DNA from 2 places in the Nitrospira sp. NS4 genome. Region 2 is predicted to be linked to the other one. Evidence: riboswitches for the same ligand, from Rfam matches in the RefSeq annotation. Region 2 holds a riboswitch; the other holds the start of a gene.
What was found. A riboswitch is a leader RNA that binds a small molecule or an ion and turns the genes downstream of it on or off. The one in region 2 is predicted to bind fluoride.
Positions count from the first base shown of each region.

Region 1: another riboswitch for fluoride. It lies ahead of ACO9S2_RS05935 (ATP-binding cassette domain-containing protein); the one in region 2 lies ahead of ACO9S2_RS11015 (cation:proton antiporter).

Region 1 covers NZ_JBMWAN010000002.1:284,965-301,126, reverse strand. Annotated here, with positions in the region: gene ACO9S2_RS05960 (ArnT family glycosyltransferase) at 1-917, opposite strand, end outside; gene ACO9S2_RS05955 (lipid-A-disaccharide synthase N-terminal domain-containing protein) at 917-1,207, opposite strand; gene ACO9S2_RS05950 (four helix bundle protein) at 1,229-1,600, opposite strand; gene ACO9S2_RS05945 (glycosyltransferase family 2 protein) at 1,648-2,382, opposite strand; gene ACO9S2_RS05940 (universal stress protein) at 2,509-2,931, opposite strand; gene ACO9S2_RS05935 (ATP-binding cassette domain-containing protein) at 3,163-4,845, opposite strand; fluoride riboswitch at 4,866-4,937, opposite strand; gene ACO9S2_RS05930 (hypothetical protein) at 5,097-5,636, opposite strand; gene ACO9S2_RS05925 (hypothetical protein) at 6,008-7,471, shown strand; gene tatA (twin-arginine translocase TatA/TatE family subunit) at 7,933-8,214, shown strand; gene tatA (twin-arginine translocase TatA/TatE family subunit) at 8,322-8,621, shown strand; gene ACO9S2_RS05910 (alginate export family protein) at 9,047-10,678, shown strand; gene ACO9S2_RS05905 (hypothetical protein) at 11,103-12,929, opposite strand; gene ACO9S2_RS05900 (hypothetical protein) at 13,094-13,852, shown strand; gene ACO9S2_RS05895 (hypothetical protein) at 13,973-14,227, shown strand; gene ACO9S2_RS05890 (RecQ family ATP-dependent DNA helicase) at 14,306-16,162, shown strand.
Region 2 covers NZ_JBMWAN010000003.1:481,512-497,673, forward strand. Annotated here, with positions in the region: gene ACO9S2_RS11005 (acyltransferase) at 50-1,138, opposite strand; gene ACO9S2_RS11010 (glycosyltransferase family 2 protein) at 1,237-3,630, opposite strand; fluoride riboswitch at 3,946-4,010, shown strand; gene ACO9S2_RS11015 (cation:proton antiporter) at 4,091-5,296, shown strand; gene ACO9S2_RS11020 (sigma 54-interacting transcriptional regulator) at 5,341-7,971, opposite strand; gene ACO9S2_RS11025 (tetratricopeptide repeat protein) at 7,981-9,240, opposite strand; gene ACO9S2_RS11030 (HIT family protein) at 9,352-9,780, opposite strand; gene ACO9S2_RS11035 (hypothetical protein) at 9,927-10,793, shown strand; gene ACO9S2_RS11040 (secondary thiamine-phosphate synthase enzyme YjbQ) at 10,795-11,217, shown strand; gene ACO9S2_RS11045 (S1C family serine protease) at 11,222-12,352, shown strand; gene ACO9S2_RS11050 (AAA family ATPase) at 12,518-14,260, shown strand; gene ACO9S2_RS11055 (proteasome accessory factor PafA2 family protein) at 14,263-15,789, shown strand; gene ACO9S2_RS11060 (ubiquitin-like protein UBact) at 15,786-15,980, shown strand; gene ACO9S2_RS11065 (proteasome subunit alpha) at 16,054-16,162, shown strand, end outside.

The DNA.
Region 1 (16,162 bases), on a different contig from region 2:
GCGTCATACCAGGCAAAGAGGAGCCAGCCGCTCCAGGGGAAGAAGCCCAGGAGGAGTACCGGCACATAGAACAGAAAGCCGAAGCTGTGCCCTTCCATCGGCTTGAGAAACCGGCCGACTGTGTTGGCCTGGGCGGCGGCGGTATAGTCGCTGCCGTGAAGCTGCCACATCATGGCGTACCAGGGCAGGGCGATGAGCGCGCAGAGGGCAAGGCCCGCAAGCGGTTTTCCGTCCTGCCGGAATCGCCCCCATTGCTTCGTCAGGGACAGGTAGAGGGTGATGGTGATGAGCGGGACCAGGAATCCCACCGGTCCCTTGGCCAGGGTCGCCAGCCCCATCGCGAGGTAGCAGATCCAGAGCCAGCGCCGCCGTTCCCGCGTCGTCTGAAATCCCAGCCAGAACGCGAAGAGGGAGAGCGTGGTGAAAAAGATCAGCACGCTGTCCGTCAGGGCCATGCGGTTGAGCGCGATCATCTGCAGGTTGAGCGCCAGCATCAGCGCGGCGAGCAGCGCCGTGATCGGGTCGCGCAGCCGCGCGAGAAACAGATAGAGCATCAGGACCAGGCCCAGGCCGAAGAGAGCCGACGGGAAACGCGCGGCGAATTCGCTCACGCCGAACAGCTTGTAGGAGGCGCTCATGAGCCAGTACACCAGGACCGGTTTTTGGTAGCGCGGTTGATAGTTGAAGGTGGGGCTGATCCAGTCGCCGGTCTCCAGCATCTCCCGGCCGGCCTCGGCATTGCGGCCTTCGTCGCGATCGGTCAGGCCGAGGGCCCCCAGGTTCCAGAAGAACAGGACTCCGCAGAGGGCCAGCAAGAGCAGCACATGACGGGCGATGAGCGACACCGGATAGGTGACAGGTGACGGGTGATGAGTGATGGGGGAAGAGCCCGGAGTCGGTTCGGACAGATCGCTCATCACCGATCACCCTTTGCCTTGTCGGTCTCGTTCGGGCGATAGATCAGCATCAAGTTGCGGACATACACCACGGAGCCGATGCTTTGTCCGGCGATAAACACCGGATCTTTGCGATAGATGGCGTAGGCCAGCGTGATGAGGCCGCCGATGAGGCTCATGTACCAGAAGGCCACCGGCACCTTGCTCGACGCACTCCGTTCCGAGGCGAGCCATTGAATGATCCAGCGGCCGAAAAAGAGCCCCTGGCCGAGAAATCCGATAGCGATCCAGATGGTTTCAGTGGTGGTCATGGACGGGCCAGGGGCGAGAGGCTAGGGGCGAGTGGGCGGGCATCGCGACTGGATAAGCTTGCCGATTCTTTTCCCCAGCGTGGCGTAATCTTTCTCGATCGTTTCATAGATGCTTCCGTTCAGGTGGCCCGATTCGTGTGCGATTTGAAGCTGCGTGCGCAGTTCAGCGACGGACCCTTTGGCGATGAAGAAATATCTGACCGATTCCTTGTCGGTATCGCGCTCGTCTCCTTCGGCGAGATTGCTCGCCACGCTCACCGCACTGCGCCGGATTTGATCGCGCAGGCCGAAGTCCACGCGCGGCATATCATTATCAGATATCTTATAGATCAAGACTGCCAGATTCTTTGCTTCCTGCCAGACAGCCAGATCCTTAAATCCCTTGTGTCCCACCCCTCGCCTCTCGCCTCCCGCCCCTCGCCTTTCTTATTGCCGGCCCGTCACTGGTCACGGAGTCGATACCGCAGACAGCGCTGTTGCATCCAGCGCACGGCGATGAGGTCGTAGAGCGACTTGAAGAGGCGGTTGCCGACGCCGTATTTCGAGATGCCGTGGGCGCGGGGATAGTGGCTGACCGGGATCTCGGTCACGGTAAATCCGTGCATGAGGGCCAACGCCGGAAAGAATCGATGCATGCCGGTAAACAGTTGCAGTTTTTCGACCACGGCCCGCCGGAAGATCTTCAACGAGCAGCCGGTGTCGTGCACGCGATCCCCGGTCACGGCGTTGCGCACCTTGTTCGCGATGCGCGAGGAGAGCTTGCGCACCAGATTGTCGTTGCGTGTTTTGCGCCAGCCGCAGACGAGGTCGAATTGTTGTATGAGCGGCAGCATGCGGTCGATATCGGCCGGATCGTTCTGGAGGTCTCCGTCGAGCGTGATGACCAGGTCGCCGGTCGAATGTTTGAAGCCGGCATCGAAGGCGGACGACTGCCCATAGTTCCGGTCGAAGTGCAGTACGCGGACCATCGGATAATTGTGTTGCAGCTGGTCGAGGAGTTCGCCGCTGCCGTCGGTGCTCCCGTCGTCGATATAGACCAGCTCGAACGGGGCCTGCCGGGATTCCGCGCGGGCCGATAGCACTTTGATCACGCGCTCGGTCAGCGGTGTCAGATTGTCTCGTTCATCCTTGATGGGAATGACGACGGAGGCCCATGGACGGGATGATGAGGTCATGGTGCCTGAAGGCTCCGGAACGGATGGGCTCGGCGTGCAATCACGCGGGCATTCTAGCGGATGCACGGGAGGTGGTCAAACGCCTGCAGGAGGAGTGTTTCTCGCCGCCACTCGCGCGATAGGTCGTTACTTCACCACCAGCACGGTGCAGGGGGATAGGCGGACAAGATTTTGGGACGTGCCTCCCCAAATGCGGCCGAAGATGTTGGAGTGGCCGGTGAACCCGACGATCAGGAGATCGAAGCCGCCGTCATGGGCGAATTTCGTGATGGCTTCCACGGGGTGTCCGGGCACGACGTGGGATATGAGCGTCAGGTTCTGCGCCTGCGCAATCACTTCCGCCTCTTGCGTAACCCGGTGAAAAAAATTCCGGGCCTCCTGCCTGGCTTCGACCAGCTCGCCCATCAGCGCGCCGTAGCGGGGCAGGTGTTCCTCCACGGAGATTTCATGCAACTCGGCGCCGTCGCGTTTCGCCAGGGCCAGCGCCGTCCTGAGCGCGTTCATGGCTCCTGCGGATCCGTCATTGCCCACCAGAATTTTTCGAAACATGCTCAGACCTCCCTCAGCGCGGTGAACTCCAGGGCTGTCGGGGCGGACCGGCCGGCGACAGAATCCAGGTCGTCGGGCGCACATCCGGCGTGTTGCCGCCGGCGATCCCGACGCAGATGTCCACCAGCGCGACGGACAAGCCGATTCGAACGGAGATGAGCGAGGCTCATGGGGTCTGCCGATCCAGATTGCCACGGTTTCCCAGGTCACGCAAGCACCTCCATAAGAGAATCAGGCGACCGTCACGCGGCGCTCAACGTGGGAGGTGAACGTCGGATCGTTGGTGGCGAAGATGACCGACCAGGGTTCGTCTTTGGAGCAAAGCCGGCGCAGAATGGTGTCGCGCAGCGTGGGGATCATGTTGTGCAAGGTTCCGTCGATGATCAGGAGATGGGGCCGCGTGACAATCGCCCGGGCCAGGAGCAGGCGCAGCGTCTGGCTTAAGGTGAACTGGTCCTGGTGGCCGGTGACGTGGGTGGCCAGCCCCTCCGGGAGGCGGTCGACCTCGTCGTCGAGTTCCACGAACCGGAGCGCCCACTGGATATCATCATGGGAGATGGCGGCGCGGCCCAGCGTCAGATTGTCCTCGATCGTGCCTTCAAGCAGCGTGGGGTGGGAATCCAGCATCAGGCCGCGATACTGATGGATGGAATCGAGGCGGACTTCGACCAGGTTCATATCGTTATAGCGGACCGCCCCGCCGGAGGGCGGGAGCAGCCCGGCCAGGACTTTGGCCAGAGCGGTTTTCTGCAGGTTGGAGCGACAGAGCAGCGCGATCTTTTCTCCGGAGACGACCTCCAGATCGAGGTGTTCGAAGAGCGGCGCCGATCCCGGGTAGGCAAAGGAGAGATTACGCGCCGTGACAGTGAGGCCGTCGAGGCCGAAATGCCCGCGCGGGACGATCATCTTGTCGCCGGATTGGTCCTGCGGCAGGGCAAAGAACGCGTTCATCTCCCGGAAGGACACAAAGGCGAAGAACATATGGACCATGCGGCGGGCCAGGGTATCCATGTTCAGGAGCAGCTGCCCGGCCAGCAGTTCGGCGGCGGCGAACTGGCCGACGGTCAGTTGCCCTTGCGCGACCAGCATGCCGGCGGTGGCGATCATGCCGGTGTGGCCGGCGACCTGCCAGAGCGTCGCGGCCTTGTACTGGCGGCCTGTCAGGAGGTCGGAGCGCCGTTGCCGCACGCGCACATAGGCCTGTGTCAGGGCGTCCGTCTTCCGCATCAGAAACGGGCTGTGCCCGGCGGCGCGCAGGTGGGGCAGATTCGCGGCGATATTCTGCATCCAGTGGTAGATCTCGTAGTTGAGGCGCGACATCTCCAGGGTGATGAGGAACCCCCCGCGGCCGAAGATCGTCAGCAGAACGACAAACCCGGCCACCAGGCTGACGTTGTACAGCAGAAAATAGGGGTGGAAAAAAATCAGCATCGACATGCCGATGGTGCCGACCACGGCCACATTGAACAGGTCCGACACCATCGCGACCAGCGCGCGCGTCAGCAGGTCGGCTTCCTTGAAGCGGTGCGCATGCTGGGGCAGAAACGAATCCTCCTTGAGCCGGGGAAGCGTTTCGGTGAAGGCGATGGCGATCCTGGCATAGATGCGTTGCTGGAGCGTCTCGGCTCCGCGGGCCTGCACGACCCGGAAGGCGGCGGCCCCGGTCAAGGCGCTGCCGACGACGAGGGCCAGCGTGAAAATCATCCTTGGCTCCACGGCGAAGGAAAACGTGCTCACGAGCTCCTGCACAGCGATCGGAACACAGAGCAGAAACATACCGATGGCCACCGCATAGGAGAAGAGCAGGCCGAGCATCTTCCGCTCAAGCCGGATCAGCAGCCCCAATTCGGCGAGGATGTCGGCGACGATGTTCTTGATGTGGTATTGAGGGAAAGCGGGATCCGGTGCGGCCATCGACGACACTCCTACCATACGGGTGCGTAGGAGTTATCAGCCTGAGACGCGGGGCGCAGGCGGTTCCGGTGAACCCCATCACCGTTGGTGCTGTCGGGCTTGCTTATATACCGGGCCGCGCCGTGCGTCAATCGAAGGGTAGAGATTCGTGACGGGTGGCACGTGGCGAGGGGCTAGAGGCGAGAGGCATGGGAGTTAAGAGTCCGGTTCCGGTCTGACTGGCCCCTTGCCCATCGCCGCTGGCCTCGTGCCTATTTGATGATGGTGAAGCGCATCGTCCCGACCAGGCTCATCTCGTTGACTTCCTCCCCCGCATGGATCTCCACTTTATAGCGGCCGGGTGTCCATTCCTTCGAGGGAGGGAAGAGCTTCAGGTACCCGGTTTCATCCTCAAGCGCCATATACATGGCGTCCTCGCTGACCATGGTGCCGGGCGCAAGGCCGGGCACAGCCTCGGGGAAACAGCGGCCGAAGACCTGGAAGGCCTGGTAATGCTGGTGCAGGTGGAACACGATATAGACCGCCGGCGTTCCTGTGGGAAACTGTTCCGTCGGCTGGACGGGAACGATTTCATGCGTGCGGCGGAACCCCAACTCCTCTTCGAACCCCTCGGCCATGGTAATGGAGCGGAACATGCCGCCGGGCGGCGCATCGAAGTTGTACGGCTTGGTATCCTGGGCCTTGTTTTGAAAGTCGGGAACGGGGAGATTCTTTGTCAGCGGCAGTTCATCCGCCCAGCACGGCGAGGTGCCCAGCGAAACGGCGATGAGGACGCGGCACAGGGCGGTCATGAAAAGTTGGTACACCCCCTCACGTAGCGGAGTCAAGGGTAGTCTGAAGGGGGCGTGATGAGCTGGCTCAGATTCAATACGGAGCGATCCTCCCCTTGGTAAGGGGAGGATCGGAGGGGTAGAGAGCACCGGTGGCTGTGCGGCTTGTGAACGGCCTGGCCTGGTCGAGCGGCTGATTCCTCGACCTTCCCTGGCCCTTCCTGACGAAGGAGGGGAACGAAATGGGACTGTGCCGAAAGGGAGGGGACGCAGAGCTGAGAGCCGAACGCAGATGGTGGACAGCGATGAGACTCCCGATTGCGGCGGTTTCCAAGCGTCTGCTACAATTCCGCCCACGCAAATCGCATCACCTATCACACACGAGTTCAACCATGCTTCAAGACGCCGACGCATTGCCGCAGTTGATCGGGGATTACAAGCCGCTGGATGAGTGGCAGGCCCACATCAACACGCTGTTCTATCGCCTCAGAGGGGACAAGCTCAGGACCTATTATCAGACCTTCGCCTCCGCCGACTATCGTCTGGCGCACGCGCTCGCGGCGGATTATTTCGAGCAGGTCACGAAACGCGAGAAGGCACGAGGCCAGGGGCGTGAGGCGAGAGGTGAGAGTAAGGATGCTCCGCCCCCTAGCCCCGCATCCCTAGCTCCTCGCCTGATTGTGCTCGAACTCGGTCCCGGCAACGGCAACCTCGCCGCCTGCTTCCTCAGCCATCTGAAGACGCTGGATAAAGACGGCCTGGTCTACCCCCGCGTCCGCTATGTGCTCGTGGACTGGGAACAGTCGATTCTCGACGGCGCCTTGGCCCATCCGGACCTCGTCCCGCATCGGGATCGGGTCGAGGGGCTGCAGGGGAGCGTGGAGCACATTGCCGGGGTGGCGGACCATTCGGTCGATCGGATCATCTGCAGCGAACTCTGGAACGACCTGCCGACCAAGCTCATGGCCAGGAATGCCGGCGAGATCGAAGAGGAATATCTGCGCCCCAATCTCAGCGAAATGCTGCATGCCACGATTCAGGATTGGTCGGGTTTTGTCCGGGCGTTCGAGGCGAAGGACGTGGAGCGACTCAAGACCTTTCCGGCGTTTCTCGACGACCTGGTCTGGGAGAAGGAGTTCCGGAAGGTCGAGTGGAAGGATGTGCCCTATCGCAAGACCATCACGGAGTTTCTCAAGACCATCGACGAGCAGGTGCTCGTCCCCGTGAACCTGGGGGCCTTCGCCACATTGAAGGAGGCCAAGCGCCTGCTGGCTCCCGACGCGGTGGGGTTCAGCGCGTTCGACGCCGGGACGGCGGATCCGAAAGTGCTCAACGATCCGGACAAGCCCTGCTACGGCCAGTTCGGCGGGCAGTACAGCTTCATGATCAATTTCGCCCTGGTTGAGGCGGTCGCGAAACATCTCGGCCTGGGCAGGATCACGATCGAACCCCAGCGGGAGTTTGTCGGCCGGTCGTTGAACACCAACGTCATCACCCTCATGGATCTGCTGGCGACCCATCCTTCGGCGGGGCCGAAGCTGCAGTCCTGGGAGCAGGACCGTCTCGTGCTGAAGACCATCAAGGCGCTGAACGAGTCCTATGAAAGCCCCTACAGCCGAAAGCTCGATTTCCCCTTGCAGGACAAGATGCCGCAGGAGGAGCGGGAGACGCTGAACGGGATGCTCCTCTCGCTGAAGCGGAACGGCGTGCCGGATACGGTGGCCTATCTGACCGAAGAGGAATTGGCGACGGCCGCGCCGGATCTGGAAGGGGTCGGGTACGATCCCGATACGGTGAATGTGGCCCTTACCGCCCCGCCGAGCCCGATCGAATACCACCATTTTACCTGCAAATAGCGCGCAATCGCGCCACTCTGTCCCCCTCCTTCGTCACAGGAGGGGCCAGGGGAGGTCGAGGATTCCGGCGGCCATGACCGGCTTGCGTGTTGGTGAGCGGCGTGGCAGGTTGCGAGGCTCTACCCCACCTATCCTCCCCTTACAAAGGGGAGGACAGTTCAGTATCGGATCGCCGACAGCTTGCTGCTCAAGCGTCCCTTGCCTCTCGTCCCGCGCTATTCCCAATATTTTTCCTTGACTTGCCATTGAGTTTTCTATAGCCTTCCCCGCGATTTAGGTACTTACCCCATCTTTCGTATAGGACGCTGAATCTCAATGCAGGATGGGCAAGAAAGGGTACCGTGCAAGATTTGATGGCTTGGCCAGAGACAGTTGTCTTGCTCTTCCCGCAAAGTTGCTCGGTCCGTATGGACCAAGCGCCCGTCACCGATCACTCACCACGCTTATTATTGAGGTACTAGATGTTCGGCTCATTCGGCTGGATGGAGCTCATGCTGATTTTGATCATCGTGTTGATCATTTTCGGCGCCGGTAAATTGCCGCAGTTGGGAGAAGGGCTCGGCAAAGCGATCAAGGGATTCAAGAAGACCGTGCATGAGGCCGACGCCATCGACGTGACGCCGGGCGAGCAGGCCCCGGCCGCGCAGGCGCCGCCCACGCAGATTGCCGGACAGGCCCAGGCGCAGGCCGCGCCGCCTCCGGCCGCACCGGTGCAGCAGAGCGAGCAGACGAAGCAGGGTTAACAAGACGGAAGGATGGCACGGGGCTAGAGGCGAGAGGCTAGTGGACATGAGAGTGCGGATGCTCAGTGCCCCTGGCCCCTCGCCCCTGGCCTCTTGCCAGGACATACATGTTTGGACTCGGAGCCGGCGAAATACTGATCATTCTCGTCATTGCGTTTCTGCTCTTCGGGCCGAAGCAACTGCCGGAGGTCGGACGGCAGGTCGGGAAGGCGGTCAAAGGATTTAAGGAAACGGCGGAAGACCTGCGGAAATCGGTTGAGCCTGAGATCAACATGATTCAGCAGGAAGTGAAGATGGTCGAGCAGGACTTCCAGGCCTCCATGAAAGAAGCCGAAGAAGAGATCAACGCGGCGGGGCAGAAGCCGGAGCAGAGCCAGAAGTCGATCAACGAGTCGGGGCAGGCCTGATCGGCAGGCAAGGGGTAAGTGGCGAGAGGCGATGGGACGGTATGGGGCCTGAGTGAGAGGATCACTCAATCTCAGCCGACTTGAGCCCACTCTCCGGTTACCGGCCATGCGGGTGTTCATACCTCTAGCCCCCTGCCTCTGGCCTCGTGCCGTGAAGCCGGATGAAGAGAGAGTGTCGGTACAGGACCAGGGTGAGTGAAAAACGAGATTTTACAAGCCACAACGAAAGAAGTCGTGTAGTAGTGACGTATCGCAGCAGGGCGGCGGAAGCAGAGGACGGGAGGGATCAGGAAGGCCCTTCCGGTAGGGCACCGGGCACGACGGAATGGTGCCGTCATAGTGGGGGTAGTTGGATCGCAAGTCGACAGCCTGTCTGAGGGAGTGGAGCCACCAGGGGCTGTTATCCAATTCACAGGAGGAACGCTATGAGACGAAGCAAGGAAGCAGCAAAATGGGTGCTGGCAGCGGCCCTGATGGGATCGATGCCGATCGGCCAGGCCTTGGCCGACCCGCCAGTAGCCCCGACGGTGATCGACAAGCCGGGGCACGGTGCGCCGGTGCCGCGGAGCTTTCCGGATCTGGTTCCCTATTGGAATTTCGATCCGCCCAAGAGCCCCTTGTTTGACATCAGCAAGTTCACGCTTTCCGGCGATATGCGGGTCAGAGGGGAGTACCGTAATAACGGGTTCTTTGGGGCGAATGCGAGCGGTGCTGCGGGGCGGTCAGCAAATGACAAGACTGCAGATGCGGGTGTTCAGCAGTGGGCGCGGATCGGCTTGAACTATTCCGCGTCGCAGGACGTCGATTTCTTCACCCAGTTGCAGTATTCCAAGACCTGGGGTGGTGCAAACTCGAATGCCGTTAACGCGAACGACGCCGCGAGCCAGACGGGTGCGGTCAACGGCAGCATCCTCGGCGTCCGGCAGGCCTTCATCATGATCCGCAATCTGGGCGTTGATGGGTTGAGCCTGAAGGCTGGCCGTCAGCTCGTCGTGATGGGTAATCACCGTCTGTTCGGCCATTTCGACTGGAACAATCAGGCTTTCTCGCATGACGGTATCACCATACAGTATAACCAGCCCACCTATGAAGTCTGGGGCGGCTGGTTGCACTTGTCAGATCAGGACAGTTTTGCTTCTGGAGCCTCCTCGGGAGGAATTGGACAATCCGCGAATAATACGACCCCTTTACAGGGTGGCAGCAATAGTGCCGACCTCCTCTTTACGCGTCTGGCCTTCAAGCCGATCGCTGGGTTAGCGATCGAACCTCTCTGGGTGTTCCTGAACAACAAGACGGGTGTCGCAACAACAGGCGGTGTTACCCCTGGTGTGGGGAATGTGCTGGCTCCTCATGCCCCTGGCCAGAACCGGCACACCCTCGGTGGCCGGGTCGCCTATCGGCAGGGCATGTTTGATGGAACGTTTGAAGGCTATTGGCAGACCGGATCGATGGCTGTTGCTGGCCAGGCGAACACGTTGCACATCAATGCCACGGCCCTGGCGGTGGAAGGCGGCATCACGTTGCAGAATGTGCCGACCAACCCGCGCGTCGGCTTGGAGTTTAACTATGCTTCTGGCGATGGCGATGGGGGAGCTTGCGCACGTGGCGGTAACTGCAACGGCAACGCCAACACCTTCGAGAACCTCTATCCGACCAACCATATCGTCATGGGCTATGCCGACCGGATGGCCTGGCGGAATATGCTGGGCTTCAGCGGTAGTCTCCAGTTGAATCCGACCCAGCAGAGCCACCTCGAGGCGCGGTACTGGGTGTTCCAGAAGGCCAACAACGGTGACTGTTGGTACACCGCATCTCAGGGCTGCGCGGTTATGCCAGCAGCAAGTGGTGTTGCGACGAGCAACTCGCTCTATAAGGAACTGGACCTGATCTATACCCTGTTCTTCAAGGGCAACAAGGTGGCCTGGCAGACCGGCGGCGCCTATCTGTGGAGCGGTGGGGCAATTGATCAGACTGTGGCCGGCAGCACATCTGGAAACGGCCCGCAGTCATCAGTGAACTCCACCTGGGCCTATACCCAGTTGCAAATCAACTTCTAAGACGCAGGCAAGAGGTATGAGGCTAGGGGCGAGAGGATCTCTCGTCTCAGTCAGAACATGAAACCCCGCCGAGGGCGATCCCCTCGGCGGGGTTTTTCTTTGTCCTTCACCGCAAAGTGGCAGTTCAGGCCAAGTAAATAGATAAGGCTTCGATCTCCCCTTACCTCTCATTACGAAGGAGGGGAACCGATTGTGACGCCAGGAGATCGTGATAAAGATGGTTAAGTGCGACCGGTATTTCTCAGTCCTCCCCTTTGTAAGGGGAGGCAAGGAGGGGTAGAGTCCCTGTCGGCAGATCGCCGCACTTGCACGCATGAGCCAATCAGGATGCCGACATCTTCGACCTCCCCTCGCCCCTCCTTATGAAGGAGGGGAACGATGTGGCGGCCTGGTTAGAAAATCTCCAGAAGAAAGGCGAGGGGGGTTATCGTTGATTCACCCGGCTGAGGGGGATCGACTGCACGCCCAATGCCGGCGGCAGGGCCGGCACTGTGACGGCGCTGCCTCTGAGCGAGCGGAGCCATTCGCCGAGGGTGACGATGCCGTCGTGATCGAGGTCGGCCGGGCCGGTCAGCCCTGAGAGCAGACTGTTCTGCTGACGTGACGAGCCTGAATTTCCCGCAACCTGGATCAAGGGTCGACCGGTCTGGCCTGAGGAGCCGTCCAGATCGGCAATCCAGTTTGGTGTCACTGATTTAGGCTTGCCGTCTTTCGACAGTGCGCCGGTGGCCAGTGGCGTTTCGATGATGGAGAGAGCCAGCTTGGCGCCCAGTTTCTGCAGGCGGCTTTGGAGCCAGCGCAGCGAGATGAGCCGGGAGCGGGACGAAGCCGGGGTACCGTCGTAGGGAATGAGATAAACCTCGCCGGTCTTGGGGTCCGCCAAGGCCTGTCCGTTGAAATAGAAGAAGACGATGGAATCTTTGCCCATCTGCTTGGGGAGCCAGGAAGCCAGCGCTTCTTCGATGTCTTCCTGGGAGGCCAGCTCATCCTGCAGCAGCAGGGTATGGCTGTCCGGCACGTTGAGAGACTGGGCAATCAGGGAGATGGTTCCCTTGCTGTCGAACGAGAGGCCATCCCGCCAGCCGGCCCAGGGAGAGCGATACAGGCTCAGTCCCACGGCGACCGCGTAGCGGTTCTGACCCTGACCGATTGCTCCAGAGGACAGTGCCGACTGCCCGGCCGATGGGGCCGCTGCCGCCGGTGCGCCGATCGGGGCCATGGTTGCCACGAGAGTTTGGCTGGCCAAGGGGCCGGTTTTGGTGTCAGCGGAGGAGATCGTCACAGTCAGCTCACCCCGGGTGCCATCGAAGCGTGCCGGAAGCTGTCCCACGACCATCGCGCTGGTGGATTCTCCCGGCTGGAGCGCGGGGATGGTGACCGGTGCGGTCAGCGTGCCGGCAAAGGCCTCGGTGAGCGCTGGCGTCCCCGAGAAGGTGGCGAACGCCTGGTTTGTGGGGGCAGTGCCGGTATTGGTGACGTCGATCCGGACCCTGACTTTCTCGCTGCTTTCGAGGATGAGGTTCTGATTGTCGTCAAGCAGCGTGACCTTCACGGTCAACGGGGAGGCCTCACCCTGAGACGGGCGGTTTGTGGCTGTTTGCCGGGCTGATTCGGTCTGCCTCTGCTGCTTGGCGATCAGTTGCTCGACATAGGAGGGGAATTGCGCCGCCAGTTGTCCTGCTGCCGTTCGCAGGAGTTCGTCGAGGTCCTGGGTGGCGCATTGGCTGCTGGCGCCGAATTGCGGGGTAAAGACACTGACTGCTTCCGAATAGTTGAGAGGCGCGTCCGGCAGCGGTTGCCCCTGAGTATCGTAAAATGTGGCGACGAGGTGAATGTCGAGTTGGGCCATGTAGCGGTCGTCCGCACCGGTGCGTGTTCTGCTCGTGAATGACTTGTGGGTGAGCTTGACGGTGGCTCTCACGGGGAATATTCCCGGCTCAGCGGTCTGTCGCGCAGCGGGGGCCTCACCAAGCGAGAAGTGGGTAAAACGGGTTTGCCCCATGTCCTGAAACGCCCGGACAAGGCTGTCTCCCAAATGCCCTTTCCACATCACGATGTCGGCGCAAGCGGTATATTCGAAGAGGGCGGTTTTGACTGAGTCATCGAGGACCAGCGTCACGGAGGCCGGGATGACCTGTTGCGGAGGCGCGGGGGTAAAGAGTCTCGGGACATTGAATTGACTGCAGGCCGCCGTCATGCAGAAGACCGCGCCCAACAACAGGGCCTTCAGCGGTGAGGACGCAGTGCGCATGAACATCCCGCTAAGATACCCGATAGCCCCCCTGGATACAACGAGGATGTTGCGTCAATTCACCGACTGGCGCCATTCCCGCGTGAGGAATCTTGACTGCCCGCTGATGAGGGAGGATGATGACACACAATTCTCTTGCTGAGTCTTTCTCCTGGAGGTTGGCCATGGCGTTCCACAGATTCCTCGCGGTTGCGCTGTTGTTGATCACAGGTGTGTTGGGCGGGTGCGCTCAACACCCGCTCTCTCGCATGGACGGGTATTTGGGAAGTGCCGGTCAAGGACTGCGTGACGGCGTTGCGCTTCAAGCAGACCGGAAGGGCGGTCCGTTCAATGCCGGGCTTCTCTTGGTCAACGATACGTCGGCCCAGCGCTCGGCCCCGGCCTTATCCGAGAAGGCCACGGCCTTTCTCGATCACCAGGTCCGTGAACGAGTCGAAAGGGCCACGCCGATCCGTCTGGTTCAGGTGCTGACGGTGGGCGAGCCATCGCGGCCCCAGGACCCAGGCGCGCTTGCCGGGCTGGCCCGGGAGCGGGGCTGCACGCATGTGGTGGTGGCGCTGTTTTCCAGTGAGGAGTCGGAAGTGCCGACGTACCTCCCCGTGACGGGCGATCCCGAACAGGGTGGAGGACGACCGGGTGTGCCCGGTTATGAAGCGGTTAATTATGCGCTGGCCGAGTTGGCGCTGATCGATGCGGCGAGCGGGCAGGTGGTCGCGCGGTCTGAAGGGCGGGCCTGGGCCAGGCTCAACCGTTTGAATGTGCCCATCAACTCGAACGCCTATCCGGTGATTCACCGGTCGCAACGTGTCGCGCCGATCTATCCGCCGGAAGCCGATGCCAAGGATATTCTACGCAGCATTGCCGGCGACGAGGCGTTGGAACAGGCGGTCGCCAAGCTGCAAGAAGCCTGGTCGAAATCTTGAGTCCGGCCGGTCCTGCCGATCAGCTATTCAGGTCCGAGGCTTCCATTCCTTGACCTTGCCGGATAGACTCCATTATCGTTCGTTTGCTGAGAGAACGTCTTCTTTAACGGCGGAGGCTCTATGCGTTGGGTCCATGTGATGTTGGTTCTCCTGTTGGCGGCGGTCTGGTCATCCTGTTCCTCAACGCGCTGGGTGCATCCGACAAAAAGTGAAGACAAACTCACTGCGGACTATAATAAATGTGAGCGTGACTGGCTCAACAAAATGGCCACGAACCCGGGCATTGCGGGGATGGCCGATAATCAATCCCTCACGCGCCAGCGAATAGACCGCTGTCTGCAGAAGGAAGGTTGGCGGAAAGTCGAAGAAGAGTAGGTTCCCCTCCGGACTGAATGTCTGGGCTCTGTTTCCTAATCCTGTTCCTCAACTCCCATCTTCTGGCTATCTTTCCCTGTGGATGATCTCACCCGACAGCTTAAAAAACAGTTTGGCTTTGCGGAGTTCCGGCCCGGCCAGCAGGACGTGATTCGGGCGATGCTGGCCCGGCGTGATGCGCTGGCGGTTATGCCGACCGGCCAGGGGAAATCGCTCTGCTATCAGCTGCCGGCCACGCTGCTGCCGGGGCTCACGCTCGTGGTGTCTCCCCTCATTGCCTTGATGCAGGATCAGGTCGAGAGTCTGAAGCAGCGTCAGATTGCCGCCGCCGCCTTTCACTCCGGCCTGTCCGAGTCGGAACGGGACCGGGTGTTGCAAGCTTTACATCTGCAACGGTTGAAACTGCTGTATGTGGCGCCGGAGCGGATGCAGCATGAGGGGTTCCTGCGTATCTTGCGGTCCTGCCTCATTTCGCTGCTGGTGGTGGACGAGGCCCACTGCATCTCCCAATGGGGCCACGATTTCCGGCCCGACTATATGAAGATCGGCCGCCTGCGCCGGGAACTCAATCAGCCTCCCTGCCTGGCGCTGACCGCCACCGCCACGACGCGTGTCCAAGCGGACGTGTGCGAGCGGTTGGCGCTGCGCGACCCGCTCAAGCTCGTGACGGGATTCCGCCGGACGAATCTCGCCTTGTCGGTCCGCTCCTGCCAATCCATGCCCGACAAGCTGGGGGCCTTGCAGCGCCTGGTCCGCGACTGCGAGACGGGCACGATCCTGATCTATTGCGCGACACGCCGGACAGTGGAGGAAGTGGCGAGCTGGCTGGGGCAGTCGCAGCCGTCGGTCGGCTATTACCATGCGGGGCTGTCCGATGACGAACGGCGGCTGGTGCATGACGACTTTCGCCGCGGCGTGTTGCGCATTCTGGTGGCGACGAACGCCTTCGGCATGGGCATCGACAAACCGGATGTGCGCCTCGTGGTCCATTTCGATATTCCCGGCAGCGTGGAAGCCTATTATCAGGAGGCCGGGCGGGCCGGGCGCGACGGGCTGCCGGCCGCCTGTGTCCTGCTCTTTCACGAACGGGACCTGGCCACGCAGGAGTATTTCATTCAGCAGGCGGGGAAAGATCCGTCGAGCGCCGACCGGGCGGATCGCATGAGGACCCTGCTGCAGGACATGCTCGCCTATGTGTCGGTATCGACCTGCCGCCAGCTTGCGATTCTGGATTACTTCAGCGATGAGGAGGAGCGGGCGCTGGGCCCCTGCGGTCTCTGTGACCGGTGCGCGACCGGCCACCAGCCGGAGCGAGCGTCACTTGCGGATGACCAGGCCTGCGCGAAGGCGATTCTGGAGACGGTCTCCTGGTGCGAGGGGCGGTTCGGCGTGAGCCGCATCGTCGAAATCCTTCGAGGGAGCCGCTCGAAGGCGATGGGAGCCTACGGCGCAGAGAGCTGCCCGACCTACGGTACCTGCCGTGATCGCTCCAAAATGGCTGTGACTCGCCTGGTCAAAGACCTGATCGACTCGGGACATCTGGTGGTCGAAGGCCAGGAGTATCCGACATTGGATCTGACCCGTACCGGCAGGGAGGTGCTGAAGGGAACCGGCACGATCACGTTACCGCAGCAGGAAGAAGCAGGGCCTGCGCCGGGCGTGAGAAAGCCATCGGGCGAACGGCCCAAGGCCATGGTGCTTCTCCGTACCTCTCCCGGCGACGCCCGGCTCTATGAACGGCTGCGTCAGTTGCGGACCGCGCTGGCGGAGGAGGAAGGTGTGGCACCGTTTGTGGTGTTTCACGATAAGACCCTGCGCACCATCGCCAGCCACAAGCCGCTGACGACGGCGGCGCTGCTGGAGATTCCCGGCATCGGCGAGGTGAAAGTCGAGCGGTACGGCCGCCGGGTGCTGGAGATTGTGAAGGGGGAATAA
Region 2 (16,162 bases):
GGAGCCGGAACCGTTAGAGGGGTTTGGCGAGGGCTTCGTCGGCCGGCGGCTAGACGATCCGCCGCAGGCAGGGAATCTTTTGCAGGAGTGCGATGAGTCCGAAGGTCAGGGCGCATGTGGCGAGGAAGGTGAGCAGAATGTAGTAGTGCGGTTGGAACATGATGGGGAGTCTGGTGTGGTAGACATGCCGCAAGAGTTCCACGACGAGTGGATGGGCGAGGTAGACCCCGAGCGTCCATGGCGCCAGCCGCTGTGCGAGGGCTTCGATGCGGGGGGAGATCGGGCCGCGCAGGATGAATGCGAACACGGCGATCGCCAGTGCGATGCCGGTGGGGCTGAAATCCTCAAACGGGTAGAAGCTCCATCGGTCGCCCAGCCCCAGGATCGAGACCAGGTAGATGGAGGTGACGGTCATGACGGCAATGGTTCCCCCGATGATCAGCCCATAGTGGCGAGGCCGGTTGTCCATCACGTGCACGCAATACCATCCGGCCAGGTAATAGGCGAGGTAGGGGACGAACATTGTAAAGGCACTGGATGCAAGAAAGTCGAACAGGTTGGCTGCCATGGCCAGGATCCCGATGATGACGATGGCTTGTCGGAGTTCTGCGGGGCTGAGACGGCTGACGATCGCGGCGAGCAACGGGGTGACGAGGTACAGCCCTGCGATGAGAAACAGAAAATACAGGTGGATGTAGGGTCTGCCGGCGAGGAGATCGTGCACGATGAGGCCCGGTGTGAGCGGTTGTTTCCAGAAAAAGACGCGCCAGGCAAAGTAGATGGCCGACCACACAATCAGCGCAGGCAGGAGACGGTTCAGCCGCTTTGTCCGGAACTCATTCGGGCGCGCATGTTTCTCGGGGTGGAGCAAGAGGGCGCCGCTCAACATGATGAAACCCACCACACACCAGCGCGTGGCGGCGTCTGCCATCACGGAGACGTACCAGCCCGTGGACCAGATCAACTCCCGATCCATCACGATCGTGGCGGAGAGGTGGAGCAGAATCACGGCCAGACAGGCGCCGACCCGCAGGACATCAAATCGGGCCGAGCGTGGATCCGGTCGATTCGCGTTGTCCTGCCGGGGTTCCGGCTCAAGGCTTGCCGGAGACGAAGCGTATGGCAGTGGGAGTATCATGGCCTCTCTGTGGGAGCGAATCGTTCTCGTCTGCGACAGAGGAGTCGATCAGGCCCTTATGGACGAGCCGAAGCTGTCTGCCCCTTGGCCCAATAGTGTTAGGGCTGGAATGTCGTGACGCCGGCCGTTGATGCGTCGCCTTCACTCTCGTGATTCTGCGCCAGCTTGGTCTGGCCCCGGTCGCCGGGGCCCGGCTCGCGATGTTCGATTTGGACCGGATTGCGCGGCGGGAGGGATTCACCGGATGCGAGTCCGGGAGAGACTGTCTCCAACGCCATCAAGAGGCTCCAGAGAACGTATCGGGACGGGAGCCACGCGCGCATGCGCGGGAGCACGAACCCTTTTCTCCACTCACTCACGGAGGCGAACCGGGCTGACGCCCGGCCTGTGAGTCGCGAGTAGGCCTCCAAAGGCCGGTCCGTCACGTTGCGGAGGAGTTCTGTGACACTCAGGCTGAGATCCTGCTGCATTTCGGCGAAGCCGATAAACTGGCGAATGCCGTACAGCAGGAGGCCGGCGTTGATGAGGGCAAAGGCTCCCGAGCTCCATCCCCCGTGGGAGACGTGGAAGAGTCCCATCAGTGTGCTCCCGAACAGCATGCCGAGCTGCATGGCCAGATCCAGCCCCGCCGTTCTGGTTCGTCCGGAGATCTTTGGCGTTCTCCGGAAGGGAATCTTCGTCCCGGCGATCGCCTGCCGTACAGAAGTGAGCGCGCCAGTCAGGTGCACGGGGAGCAGCAGCAAATTCAGGGCATAGAGGCGAAACAGATCCCGGAACGGCCGATACCCGATGTTCTCCAGATCTCGGGCATAGAGAGCGAAGTAGGGGAGCGCGGCTACCAGCATCCACGGAGTCATCAACTCTGATGGAAACGGGATCACAAACAGAAGGAGCACACTCAAAGGGACGAAGGCCAGCGAGGTCAAATAGTGAATCTGAAGCAGGGCTTGCGGCACGGTTCGCGCCTGCTTCGGCGTGCAGCGCAGGAAGGAGAGCAGTTTGGGCAGAATGATCAAGCCCCCGTTCGCCCACCGGGCCCGCTGGATGATCAGCGATCCGAAATCGGGCGGGGTGGCGCTATAGGCCAGCCGTTCGGGGTGGTTATGCAACGACCATCCTTTCGCCAGCAGATCGACGGTCGATTCCGTATCTTCAATGACTGTCCGGTCTTGAATGTAGCGGCGAACGAGGTGCCTTCCTTCGACGGATTCCGTGCAGATCTCTTCCAGCGCCGACTTTCTCAACAATGCATTGGCGCCGACCCAAAAGGTGGCGCCGAAGTGTGTGAAGCCCTGGTGGACCAGGTACTGAATGTCGGTGCTGGCTCCGGCGGTCCGCTCCAGCGCGCCCGGGGCGTTGGGAAAGGCGCTATAGGGAGTTTGGGCGACTGCCACCCGGGCGAATTCCGGCTGTTCCATCAGGCGGACCAGGGTGCTGGCGTAGTGAGGTTTCAATAGACTGTCCGCATCGAGCGTAATGACATAGGGCGTGTTCGGGATGAGGCGGCTGCCGGTCGGCAGGGAGGTTTCTTCCAGTGCGAGACCTGTCGGGTGCGTCATCGGGCGTACGCGTCTGCCCATCAGGCCCAGGTAGCTGTTCAAGTTCATGGCCTTGTTGGGCTCATGGGACAGGTTGCTGTATTGTTTCCGTTCGAAGACCTCGAGCTCCACCTGAAAGCGGGCGGCTAATTGGGCATAGGCGGCGTCGATCTCGTCCAGGAGCCGTTCGTCGGGGGGCAGCGCGCATTCCCTCCGCCGAGCGAACCACCGGGCTCCCGCTTCCCGGCATGCCTCGGCTGGTTGCCTGAGCACCTGCTCGACAAACCAAACATCGGTGTGTGAATCGGTCGGGGAGTCCTTGGCCAGGGTTTCGAACCACTGCGTGGCCAATCGGAAACAATCTGCGAGCCGGATACATTCGTCGGTCGCGGTCACGGCGCCCTTCGAGCGTCTGGCCAGAAATGCCGCGCGGGCATGGGTGATGCGGGTGGCCGGTTCATCGAGCAGCGTCTGTAATTCAACGGAGAGGTTTCGTGCGGCCCAGAGCGCGGCCCGGTCGGACGGGGTTGTGGGGGCAGGAGGATCGTCCAGCAGCAGCACAACCCGTTTATTCGGGTAGTCCTGGAGGGCGGCAGACAAGAGCGTTTGACGGATGACGGGGATTTCTTCCTTGTACGACGGCACCAGGACCGTGATGGCAGGGGCCTGCTGGAGACTGAATGGTGGATCAGACGGCGAGGCATCCATTTCATCGACCGGTCCCCGTTTCAGCCGTCCGAGTCGAGCCAATTCGTAGCAGAGGTTGCCATAGGCCAGGAATCCGGCGAGGGCTCCGAAGAGCATCGCTGCCAGCAGATGACCGATGTGGCCTTGATCCAGGGCCGTTTTGGCAAACGAACCGGTTGACCAGACTAGCAAGGCTGTGGCGGTTGCCGTGACAGCGAGGGAAGCCTGAGTGAAGCGTATTTCTGTGGTCCGGAAAGAGGGTGTCATAGAAAAGTCCAAGGAATAAAAAGATGGTCCAGGGAGCGTGGGGGACATGTGCAAGCCGGGTGCCGAGAAGTGCAATCAAGTTTCTTCATTAAAAGTACAAACTATCAATGACATAGCAGGACTCTGGATCGCCGATCCATTCGAGTTATAGGCAGGGGCCACCACAATGCCTCACGGCCTGTGGCGAATGTGTGAAGGGAAAGAACCGGTGTCCAGCCTCAATATCCGAGAGCAGGGAATCGGCTGGGACTTCCCGTGCAGGGATTTTCACCTCTGAATAGTCTGACTTGCTCCCGGGTATTTGGGCTATACTGTGCCTCACCAGGGGATGGAGTCCCCCGTTGAACCGCCTCGGCCAGGCTGATGACTCCTACGCTACCCTCACTGCCGTAGCCGTAGGATTATGCCAGCGTGGCGGCAACCGGTCTGTGACAACCCGGCCGAAACGGAGGACTCCCGGATGGAACCCATCTTCATCACCGCATCTCTCTGGCTCGCCCTCGCGGTCGTTTCCGCCCTCATTGCGTCTTCCCTGGGTCTCTCGATCGCGCTCGTCGAGATTTGTGTCGGCGTTGCTGCCGCCGCTGCCACGGACTGGTTCGGCCTGGGCGATGTGCTTGCCGCCAATTCCGAATGGGTGCGATTCCTTGCCGCCTCCGGTGCGGTCGTGCTGACGTTCCTGGCCGGGGCGGAACTGGACCCCGATGTGATCCGCACGAAGTTGACTGAGGTGAGCGTCGTCGGGCTGGTGGGCTTCCTGGCGCCGTTCTTGGGTTGCGCCGCCATCGCCCGTTATCTGTTGGGATGGGATGCGAATGCCAGTTGGCTCTGCGGCATCGCGCTTTCGACGACGTCCATGGCGGTCGTCTATGCCGTCATGCTGGAAACCGGCTTCAACAAGACGGAGTTCGGGAAAGGCATTCTCGGCTCCTGTTTCATCAATGACCTCGGAACAGTCATCGCTCTGGGCCTGCTCTTCGCGCCGTTCACCGATAAGACGATCGTGTTCCTTGTGGGAAGCCTTGCGGTGCTGGCGTTGTTACCGTCCATGACCGCGTGGCTGACCCGACACTACGCGCATCGGACGGCTGCGATCAGAACGAAATGGATCATGCTGATTCTGTTCGGGCTCGGCGGGCTGGCTTTGTGGTCGGGGAGCGAAGCGGTGTTGCCGGCGTACCTCGTCGGTATGGTGCTTGCGGGAGGCGCAGCGAGGGATGCGCATTGGATCCGCCGACTGCGGACGCTGACGGTGGGCTTCCTCACGCCCTTTTACTTTCTTCGCGCCGGCACACTCGTGTCTCTGCCGGCTCTGATCGCGGCTCCGTTGGTCTTCCTCATGCTGCTCATGGGCAAGGTGGCGTCCAAGATTTTCGGCCTCTATCCCTTTATCGGCCTCTTCCGGCAGGATCGCAACGAACGCTGGTACTACACGCTGCTGATGTCGACGGGACTGACATTCGGGACGATTTCTGCTCTCTATGGATTGTCCCATGGGTTGGTGACCCAGGAGCAATATTCTTTTCTCGTCGCCGCTGTGATTGCGAGCGCGGTGGTGCCGACCCTCATTGCGGGGATGGCCTTTGTCCCCAGGCACCTCCTGCCTCCAGGCGAGCATCCGGGCAAAGCCCTGCGGCATGGCGATGGCCTGAGCGACGAAGGCTAGGGCAGGTCTCTGTGAGACTCCTGCGCGGCGCCGGGGCTGACGTCTCAGATCTGATGAAAGTGCTGCCGCACCAGTGCCTCGACCGATGCGAAGTGGCGGTCGGGCAGGTTCTTAAAGCGCCGTTTGCAATCTGAAATGGCTTCGTCGGCGGTCTTGAAGGGTTCAATCACGGACAATAAGTGACTGTGGTAATCCATGAGTTTCAGTTCGACGGTTCGCAGGTGCCCCGGATCGCCCGCGATGGCGAGCGCCGCTTTGGCCAGGTCGCCGTTGGATTCAACCAGGGCTTGAAAGCAGAGGCCCTTGAGCCGTTGCGTCACGGTGCTGCGGTCCCAGCCGAGGGTTTTGGCCGTGGCTTGCATGTCGAAGCCGTGCTGCCTCAGGCAGTTCAACACCGCCGCATCGCCGGCCGGCTCGGGGAGCATCTGGCTCTGCTTCGCCCGGCCTGCGGTGAGCGCGGACCCGCTGCCGAGTCGAAGCGACTCTTTCGACAGCAGCGGCCCGTCGTTCAATGCGATGGCCTGTTCCAGGCAATGCCGGAGCTCCCGCACGTTGCCTTTCCACTCATGGTCAACTAAGGATCGTAACGCTTCGTTTGATAGTTGCGGCACCGGTTTGCCCATCTGGCCGGCGATCTCCGTCAGGAAGATGTCGGCAAGCAGCGGTACGTCGCCGGTCCGTTCGCGCAGCGGCGGGAGCCGGAACACGAGCCCGGTCAGCCGGAAATACAAATCTTCCCGAAACCAGCCTTCGGAGACGCCGCGCTGCAAGTCGCGATTGGTCGCGGCGACGATGCGGACGTCCACCGTGGTCGGCATGGTGGCCCCCACACGATAGAACGACTTTTCCTGGAGCACCCGCAGCAGCTTGCTCTGGTGGTCCAGCCGCAGGTCCCCGATTTCATCCAGGAAGATGGTCCCGTGATTGGCCAGCTCGAAGTAACCGCGCCGGTCTGCTGTGGCACCGGTGAAGCTGCCTTTGGTGTGGCCGAAGAGTTCGCTTTCGAACAGCTCCGGTGAAATGGCCGCCATGTTGACCGCGATGAAGGTCCTGCTCGTGCGAGGACTGAGCCGATGGACCGCGCGGGCAAAGAGTTCTTTCCCGGTACCCGGCTCGCCGAGCAGCAGGACGGTGAGGGGCGACTTGGCTCCTTTTTTGAGATCCCGATAGAGGCGCAGGAGTCCTGTGTCCCGGGTGACGATGCCCAGCTGGCGGCACTCGTCGCGGAGGCGATCGAGTTCCACGTCGCCTACCGCGGCCGGTTCCCTCGTGGCGGCGCGCAGACTGTGCAATTGCTGTTCGAGGCGTTCCAATTTTCCGCGCGCCTCTTCTTCCTGTGCCTGCGCCTCGGCAAGCTGGGCACGAAGGGCTTCGGCGGCTCCGGTTAACGCTTCCTGTTGGCCAGTGGATTGCGTGATGGCGGCCCGCGCGGCGGCGAGGTCTTCCTGCAGGCTTTCCGCGCGGGTCTCGCGCAGGACCAGGGCTTCACGCACGGCGGCGGCCTCCTGCTGCACGCGCAGCATGTTCTGCTCCGCCAGCATCAGCCGTTGGTGTGCAGTGAGGTGGCTCCAGATGATCGTGCCGGCCAGCACGAACGCAGCGGCGGTCAGAGGCAAGGCAAGGGGCAGCACCAGGTGGATTGCTGCGAGCGCGAGCAGCATGAGGAGGCCATAGGTTGCGATGGCTGTTCCGGCAAGGAACAGGCTGATGGTCCCCCGGAACCGGAACCGGAGCAGGAGCCAGCCAACCATGCTCGCCACGACCAGTGTCACCAACAACCGGCCGGTTGCGCCGGTCTGGCAGAGCCGATTGTCTGTCAGCAGCATGTTCAGGACATGGAGATGGATCACTTGGCTGGCGACGGTCTGCCCCGTGGGCAAGAGCCAGTTTCCCTCCGTGAGCTGGTTCGGCAGCAACACGACGACTTTCCCCCTGAACCACTCAGTGAGCCGGTCGTTCTCATGTTGCTCGATGGCGCTCCACAGGGCTGAAACCGGAACAGTCGGGAAGGAGGCGATCGTGCCATTGCCGGCATAATTGACCAGGAGCGATCCGCTGCCTGTCGGGGAAAGAGAAGGCTGTATCGGTGAGCCCTGTTTCTGAAACGCTTTGTAGAGCGCAACGCCGAAGGCCGGGGCGGCTTGGGTGTCATCGGTCGATGCCGCTGGTACCGTGCGTGCGACATGATCGGAATGGGGAGCGACCGATAAATGGCTCGCGATCGAGGCATCCGAGGCCAGCGTGGCGTCGGCGCTTTGCACGATGACGACGGGGGAGGCGGTACCGAGAGCCTCCAACAGCAGAGCATCGCTCGCCGCTCCGCCGCGCTGCGCGGGGCTGGCATGATCCAGACGATGGTCGAGGCCGATGGCCAGGGCTCCGGCTTCATGCGCGCTCGTCAGCAGGCGCGCGAGGATGGCCCGGTCCCATGGTCCTGTCCCGAACTCCGCTTCGCTGGCGGGATCGCGCGTGACGATGATGAGGGAGGGGCTGACGGGGATGGGAGCGCGGTAACTGAGCCAGACATCGTAGGCGCTCCAGTCCAGGGCCGCGAAGGTGGCCGGGGCAGCGGCCTGGAAGCCGAATGCCAGCCAAGTCGCGAACAGCCCCATGACGGAGGCTTGGAGCCGGGAGGAACCGAGAAACTGTCGCCACAGGCGTGCAGCATCGAGCATGGCTAATTGCTAACGTCCAACTATCTCGTCCAGAATCGCTGTTGTTTCCCGCTTGGGCAGGCCTTTAAGCATCGCTTTGGCTTTGCGCATATCCACTGTGACCCCGAGCCCTTTGCCGTAGATGCGCGCCAGCGCTTTCTTGGCGGGAATGAAACCGTCGGCGGCAGTCGTTTCAAAACAGGTCAGGATGCGTGTGTCGAACTGCGCGAGGCGGCTATCGAGGCCGCTCTCATAGAGGCGCGCCAGCTCCTCGTGCGCGGGTTCGCTCAGCGCAAAGGCTTCGTGAAACAGCGCGGTGACTCCGTTGGAGGATTCGCTGTTGTTGAGCAGGGCGATGCCCAATGAGTCACCCGGATCGTGTCCCGCGGCATCCGGGTAGTCGTTCCACAGTGCCTCGCGATATCGCCTGAACGCCTCGAGGGCTTCTTTCCGGCGGCGTTCAGGCTGTTCCGGCGAAAGGGCCTGGCGGCGCAGTTGCGACAGTGAGTCCGCCGCGCGCTGGTGGCCGAACTCCAGCGCCATCGTCCACCACCTGATCGCCAGCGCGGGATTCTTCTCCACCCCCTGTCCGTTGCGATAGGCATTGCCTGTGAAGAACTGCGCCTGCGGAATGCCGCCGACCGCCGCTTCCTCCATGAATCGGGCCGCCTCCTGATGCCGGTTCGTCAGCTTCAAGACCAGCGCGAGGCGATAGCGGGCGTCGGGAAAATGCGGCTGCAGCTCCAAGGCCCGCCGATAGGATTGAATCGCGGCGCTGAGGTTGCCCAGCGAGTACTGGACGCTGCCGAGGCTGTAATGGGCTTGCGTCAATGCGGGGTCGAGCAGGATGGCGTCCATCAAGGCGGCGGCCGCGGCGCGTCCATCCTGTTTGGCCATCAACGTGACGCCGAGTTGCAGATGGGCCGCGGCGCTCTCCGGCTCCAGCTTGATGGCGATCCGGCATTCGTCGAGCGCGGCATCCAGGTCGCCGATGCGGTAAAGCCCTTGGGCCAGCTTCAGCCGGTCGCCCGCATCGTCCGGCGACACACGGACTGCGCCACGCAGTTCTCCGAGCATCATGACGGCGTCCTCACGCTCCCGGGGAAGAAGTTCAGGACGCTGGTGCTCATCCTGCTGTGGTGGAGCAGGGGAAGCTTCCGGAGCCGGAGGCGGAGTCTCGATCAAGAGGGGCGGCTCGCTCTCAGGCGATTGGGCGAGGGATGAGTGGATGGGAGGCCGTGCGAGGCAGTAGAGGGACAGGAGGGCCGCAAGCACCAGTCGATGACGCATCGGAAACCTGTAACCCTCCGGATAAGTTGTCAAAATCGGGTTTTCATTATAGCACCGAATTGAGGCGGGTGGGCCCGGCGGAGGTCCCTGCCGGGAGCGGCGATGCGTGGGTCAGCGGGCCTGCTGAATGGCCTGTTGCAGGCGCTGGATCGTACTCAGGAGGTCGGGCCCTGAACGGAGCACCGGCTCATGCTGCACCCGCCACACCGGCTCGAGCGGGGCCGGGTCGGTCGCAAGGCGGGGGATGATGTGCCAGTGGATATGGGGGAGCTGATTGCCCAGCAGTTCGTAATTGATCTTCCTGGCCTCATAGACCCGGCCAAGAACTGTGGCGACCAGGTTTACTTCTTCCATCAGCTGTATCCGCTCCGTCGGCGCCAGGTGAAAGAGTTCCGTCGCATGCCGGCAAAAGACCAGCACCGTCCAGCCGGGAAAGAATTGATCGTCATGGAGATAGGCCCGTGTCAATCCGAGGTCGGCGATAAAGTGATCGGCTTTTGGCCAGGTGCCTGAACAGGCTTTGCAGGTGGAATCGTTCATGGCGGATGAATGAGGCGCAGCATAGCAAAGTTCGACCGATTGAGCGAGTGCCGCGCCGGTGCCGTCGCCTTGACACCCTGTTTCACGCGACGATATTCTGCCGGCCGGTCTTCGCGGCTCACGTGCGTGGCTGCTCGATTGTACGTATGTCAACCCATCGTTCGTCGGCACCGCTCCTGATCCCCCGCCCGCTGGTGGCGGGACTGATGCGGCTCTACGATTATCCCCACCCGAAACAGGAGGGGCGGATCATTCGCGGGTACGATCGTCCGCATGCGGTGCGGACCGCGCGGATGTGTGCGGCCGTGGCCGCGTCGTTAGGCCACGATCCGGAGCGGGTGCGTTCCTATCAGATCGCCTGTCTGTTGCACGACCTGGGACGGGCGGGGCTTGACCGAAAACTGTTTGGATCTATCTGGTCATGGGCCAGGGAGCGGGGCATTCCGACCAGGCCGCGCGAGTGGCGCGCCGTCCATGCCGATACGGCCTATGGCCGGGAAACCGAGGCGTTCCTTTCCTTGTATCGTCGCGATCTGAACGCGGCCGGGATCGAGATGGATCGGTGGGCGGCTGAGCAGGTGGAGATGCGGCTGGGCTATGCGCGACGGCTGGCGCGCCGCCTGCGGGCGGTCCGTCCCGCGATCAAGCAGATGGGGATCACGTGGGCTCCCTGGATGCAGCAGGTGATGCTTTACTACTATTACCCCGAGCGGCTGGCGTCGGCGAAGCCCTGGGTGAAACAGTTGGCGGAAATTCTGGTGGCCTGCGAACAGTTCGAGGCTTACAGCAATCAGCGGCGCGGGCGTGACTATTATGTGCGGAAGAAGGAAACGCTGGCTGATGCCTTCGCGTATCTCGACAAGCTGCAGCAGGAAGGCATTTTGAGCCGGACGGTAATGGGCGCGCTGCGTGGTCTGGCTGCTCAGGGTGCGTTTGACCGCGTCCTGGAAGAAGCGCGGGGATGCCGGCTCTCTTCTTCGGAACGCCGGTTCTTACGCCGGATGGAGCATTGAGATGGCCGTCAATACCGTCGCGTTGCGCGTGAACATGCGGGGGGACACGCAGATCGAGAACCTGACGCAGTCGGTGCGGTCCGCCCTGGCAGAGTCGGAGTTGGAGGCGGGGATCGTGACGGTGTTTGTCAAGCATACGACCGCCTCGATCATGATCATCGAAGATGAGCCGGGGATTCGCGCCGACACCAAAGCCTTCTGGGATCGGGTGGTGCCGGCTGATCCGGCGTGGCAGCACAATAGGAGAAATCCCGGCGAAGATAACGGACACAGCCACCTGCGCGGTCAGCTGCAAGGGCCGTCCGTGACCATTCCCTTCTCCGAGGGCACTCTGCATCTCGGCACCTGGCAGCAAGTCGTCGTCGTCGATTTCGATACGCGGTCCCGCACGCGCGATCTCATTATTCAAATCATGGGGGAGTAAGGCAATGACGCGGCAGTTCATGCGGAGGCTTGTTCGCATCGCGGTCGGAGCCTGTGCGCTCTCCCTCAGTCTCTCTCCCGTTGCCGCGGACTGGGGCAGGCCGCTGGGGGGCGCGTACGACGGCGCCGAAGGGCGGCCGAGGCCGGTGACGCCGCCTCCTGCCGAGTTGGGGCCGGATGAACGGGCGACCATGGCCGTCTTCGAGCGGGCAACCAAGTCGGTGGTCTTCATCGCCAACACGGCGATTCAGCGCGACTTCTGGTCCTTCGATATCATGGAGGTCCCGCAGGGGTCCGGTTCCGGCTTTGTCTGGAACAAGCAGGGCCACATCGTCACCAACTTTCACGTCATTTACGGAGCGGACTCGATCAAGGTGACCTTGGCCGACAGGAGCGAGCATCAGGCCAAAGTCGTCGGCGCCGATCCTGACCATGATCTGGCGGTCTTGCAGATTCAGGTTCCTGAGGGTGTCCTGGAGCCGCTGGCGGTGGGGACGTCGCATGACTTGCGGGTGGGGCAGAAGGTCCTGGCCATCGGAAATCCGTTCGGGCTGGACCATACATTGACGACCGGTGTCGTGAGCGCATTAGGTCGAACCATCAAGTCGATGTCGAACCGGACGATCGAAGGGGTCGTGCAAACCGATGCGGCCATCAATCCCGGCAATTCGGGCGGGCCGTTGCTGGACAGCAGCGGGCGGTTGATCGGCGTCAACACCCAGATCGTGAGTCCGAGCGGCGCCCATGCCGGTATCGGGTTTGCCGTGCCCGTCGATACCGTCAACCGGATTGTTCCCGAGTTGATCAAGCACGGCAAGCTGATCCGTCCCGGGCTGGGCGTGTCGCTGGTCCCCGATGCCATGGCCAAGCGCTGGGGTATCAAGGGGGTGATCATCGGGAAAGTGGCCCGCGGAGGGCCGGCCGATGCGGCCGGGCTCAAGGGAGCGCGGCAGACCTCAAGCGGTCGGATCGAACTTGGCGATATCATCGTGGCGGTCGCCGGCAAACCGGTGGCGACGATCGATGATCTGATGGATGTCATGGAAGCCCGCAAAGTCGGCGAGCAGGTGACGGTCGACATTCTGCGCGGGAACAAACGACAATCAGTGTCGGTCACGCTCCAAGCCGTCAATTAGCAGACTGCTGAAAAAGTCCGCCAGCAGGTTCTGTGCGAGCACTCTTTCAGTGGTCGGAACACACTCGTTCCTCCGTCCTAATAGTCTCCAATCTCCGCCATTTCACTGGTGGCGTCTCGCTCGGACATGTTGTTATGATGACGCCTGATTCGTTGGGAGGAACACATGAGCGACCATCGAGCGGACGACAAGGGGCCGGGAGGCCCTTCGGATACAGGGGCGGGGAAGCGGCCGGCTGCGACGACGGCAGACCCGCTGGAATTAATTGAGCAGTGCCTGGCGTCGTTTCCTGACAACGATCCCCGCCAGCAGATCCTCTACAAGCTCCGCCATTCCGTCATGCTGAATGCCGCCAGCCAGCAGCAGCGGGAGGCCGAATACAAAAAGATCAGCGAGGTGGTGGGGAAGTTGACGGCGCCGGCCAACCGGATCGGCACGTTGCTCGACCTCCCCGGCGAGGGATTGGCCCGGATCGTGGTGGGCGGCGCGGAGTATTACGCGAACGTCGACCCTCGGGTGCCGGCGGATGTGCTGAAGATCGGCACGCAGATCCTGGTCAATGAAGCCTATGCGGTCATCAAGACGCTGGGCTACGACCGGAGCGGGCCGGTGCTCAAGCTGGCCGAGGCCTTGCCGGACGGGCGGTTGCGTTTCGAACAGGACATGGGCCGGCAGTCCATGATTCTGCAACGGTCGAGCGACCTCGCGGGGGTGGACCTCAAGGCCGGCGATGAATTGCGGATCGATCCGGGGCATCGGATCGCCATCGAAAAGCTGGAAGACCGGAAAGGCAAGACCCACGTCCTGGATGAAGTGCCGACGGTCACATGGGAACAGATCGGCGGTCAGCAGGAGGCGATCAGCGCGATTCGCAAGGCGATCGAATATCCCCTGCTGCACGCGGAGACCTTCCAGCAATTCAAGTTCACGCAGCCTAAAGGGTTTCTGCTCTACGGTCCTCCCGGCTGCGGCAAGACCCTCATCGGTCAGGCGGCGGCGGCGAGCTTGTCGAAACTCGTCAGCGAATCGATGCCTGATGGCGGGAAGGGCGAGAAGCAGGTTCCCATCACCGGCGGCGCGTTTCTCCACATCAAGGGGCCTGAGATCTTGAACATGTGGCTCGGGGAATCCGAGCGGATGGTGCGTGACTTGTTTGCCAAAGCGCGAGCCAGGCGGCGGGAAGGGGCCTTGCCCTTCATTTTCATCGATGAGGCGGAATCGATTCTGGGGACGAGACGGGCGATGCGCTCGTTCAACATCTCCAACACGCTCGTGCCGATGTTCTGTTCGGAGATGGACGGGATCGAATCGTTGCGCGACGTGGTGATTATCCTGGCCTCGAATCGTCCGGACCTGATCGACCCGGCGGTTCTGCGTCCCGGTCGCATCGACCGCAAGATCAAGGTCAGCCGGCCGAATCGCGAATCGGCTGCGGAAATTTTGAAAGTGTATCTCAGAGAAGACCTGCCGCTGGATGCTGCCTGTGTCGCGGGGCGCGGCGGGGAGCCAGCGAAGGCGTTTCAGTCGCTCATCGGTGACGTGATCGACACGATCTTCAAGCGGACCGATGAAAACCGGGTGCTCTCGATCCGGCTCCGCAACGGACAGAGCAAGGTGCTGTATCGCGGCGATCTCGTCAGCGGCGCGATTCTTTCCTCCATCGTGCAGCGCGCGAAGGAGAAAGCGATCGACCGGACGATTCAGGCCGGGAAGCCTGCCGGCCTTGTTCCAAAAGATTTGCTGGATGCCGTGTCGGAAGAGTTCCGCGAAGGCGAGATGTTGCCGCCGGACGATGCGGCGGAAGAATGGTTGAAGCTGCTCGACCATCATCCGGACCAAGTGGTCGGCGTATCGTCGTTCCGTCATGGGCGGCAGACCGAGGAACGGTTGATCAATCAGATTATCTAGCGATGCGTTTGTTCGGCATTGAAACAGAGTACGGCATCACGCGCGAGGATCTCGACGTGGTGGATCCGGTCGTCGAGTCGATGGAACTGGTGCGGGCATACCTGACCGCCTCCTTCGAGCGGCGGTGGGACTACAGTGGCGAAGATCCGCATGAGGATTCGCGCGGGTTCCGGGTGTCCGGACTCCAGCAGGACAAGGAAGAGGACGAGTTTGCCAAGGTGGATGCCCACCGGCCCTTTTCGTTTCACGAGATGAAGAGCGACCTGGTGCTGCCCAATGGCGCCCGGTTCTACAACGACCATACGCACCCGGAATATTCCACGCCCGAGTGCCGGACCTTGCGCGATCTGCTGGCCCACGACCGGGCCGGCGAGCGGGTGGTACAACGCGCCGCCGAGCGCAGGAACCGGACGCTGGGCGGCCCGCATGTGCAGGTCTACAAGAACAACTCCGACTTCCATGGCCACAGCTATGGCTGTCACGACAACTATCTGGTCCCGCGCGCGGTTCCGTTTCCCGCGTTGGTGGAGGGGATGATCCCGTTCCTCATCAGCCGCCAGGTGATTACGGGGGCCGGCAAAGTCGGGGTGGAGGCGCAGGAAAGCGGCTTTGTGCCGGGATCGTATCAGCTCTCGCAACGATCCGACTTTATGGAAACGGATTTGAGCGTCGACACGATGCATAACCGGCCGATCCTGAATACGCGGGACGAGCCCCACGCCGATCCCAAGAAATACCGCCGGCTCCATTTGATCATCGGCGATGCGAATATGTGTGAATATGCCACTGCCTTGAAGGTGGGGACGACGCAGTTGGTCCTGGAGTTGATTGCTCTCAACCGCGCGCCGAAGATCGAGATCGACCAGCCGGTCGTGGCCGTGAAGCACATTTCGCGCGACAACGATCTCAAAGCGGCGGTGCGTCAGAAGAACGGCAAGACGCTGACGGGCGTGGAGATTCAGGAACAATACTGCGCGGCGGCGGAGACGCAGTTTGCCGGCTCAGATCCGGACACGGATTGGATCCTGCGCGAATGGCGGCAGACGCTGAGTTTGCTGACGACAGACCGCACAAAATTGGTGGGGCGCTTGGATTGGGTCACGAAGCTGTGGCTGTTGGACACATTCATGCGCGAGGAACGCATCGGGTGGGATGACCCCTGGTTGGCCAGTCTGGATCTTGAATATCACAATGTGAATGCCGAGCGCGGGCTCTATCTGGGGCTGGAAGCGGAAGGCAAAGCCTGGCGGATGACAACCGAGGCCGACATTGAACAGGCCTTGTCGGCCGGCCCCAGCGATACCCGCGGGGGGGTACGCGGATTGTGCGTGCGGCGGTTTCCCGACCAGATTAAGTCGATGCAATGGGAGCGCATTCAGTTTTCCGGCGGGTTGATGCCCAAGACGTTGGAGATGGGCGATCTGTTTGATCCCGAGGATGTGAAGGCCTGTGCGGCAGTGCTGGAGACGGCGACGTCTCCCGCCGATGCGATGACAGCCTGGAATCGACGAAAGGATGCACGATCATGACATACACGAGCATGCCGGAACGACGCGAAGGGCCCGGCGATCCGATGCCGAAAGCACCGAGCCCGTCGGACGAAGGCAGCGGACCCAAGCGGCCGGACACCGGTTCGCCGGACAAAGACAGTTTGATGAAACGGATGAAGAAGGTCGATCCGAAACAGGCCGAGCGGTATCGGCAAAGAACCGGGGAATAGGCACGAGGCAATAGGCTGGAGGCGAGGGGAAGGGGCAGGTGGGGCTCCTCGTGCCCCTAGCCTGGAGGTTTGAATGGGGATGCAAGGTGACTTCTATCAGTTGTTACGGGAGCAGGGGTACACACTCGGCAATCCGGCTCTGGTCGGAAACGGGCAGGAACTGACGAGCGCGACGACGATTC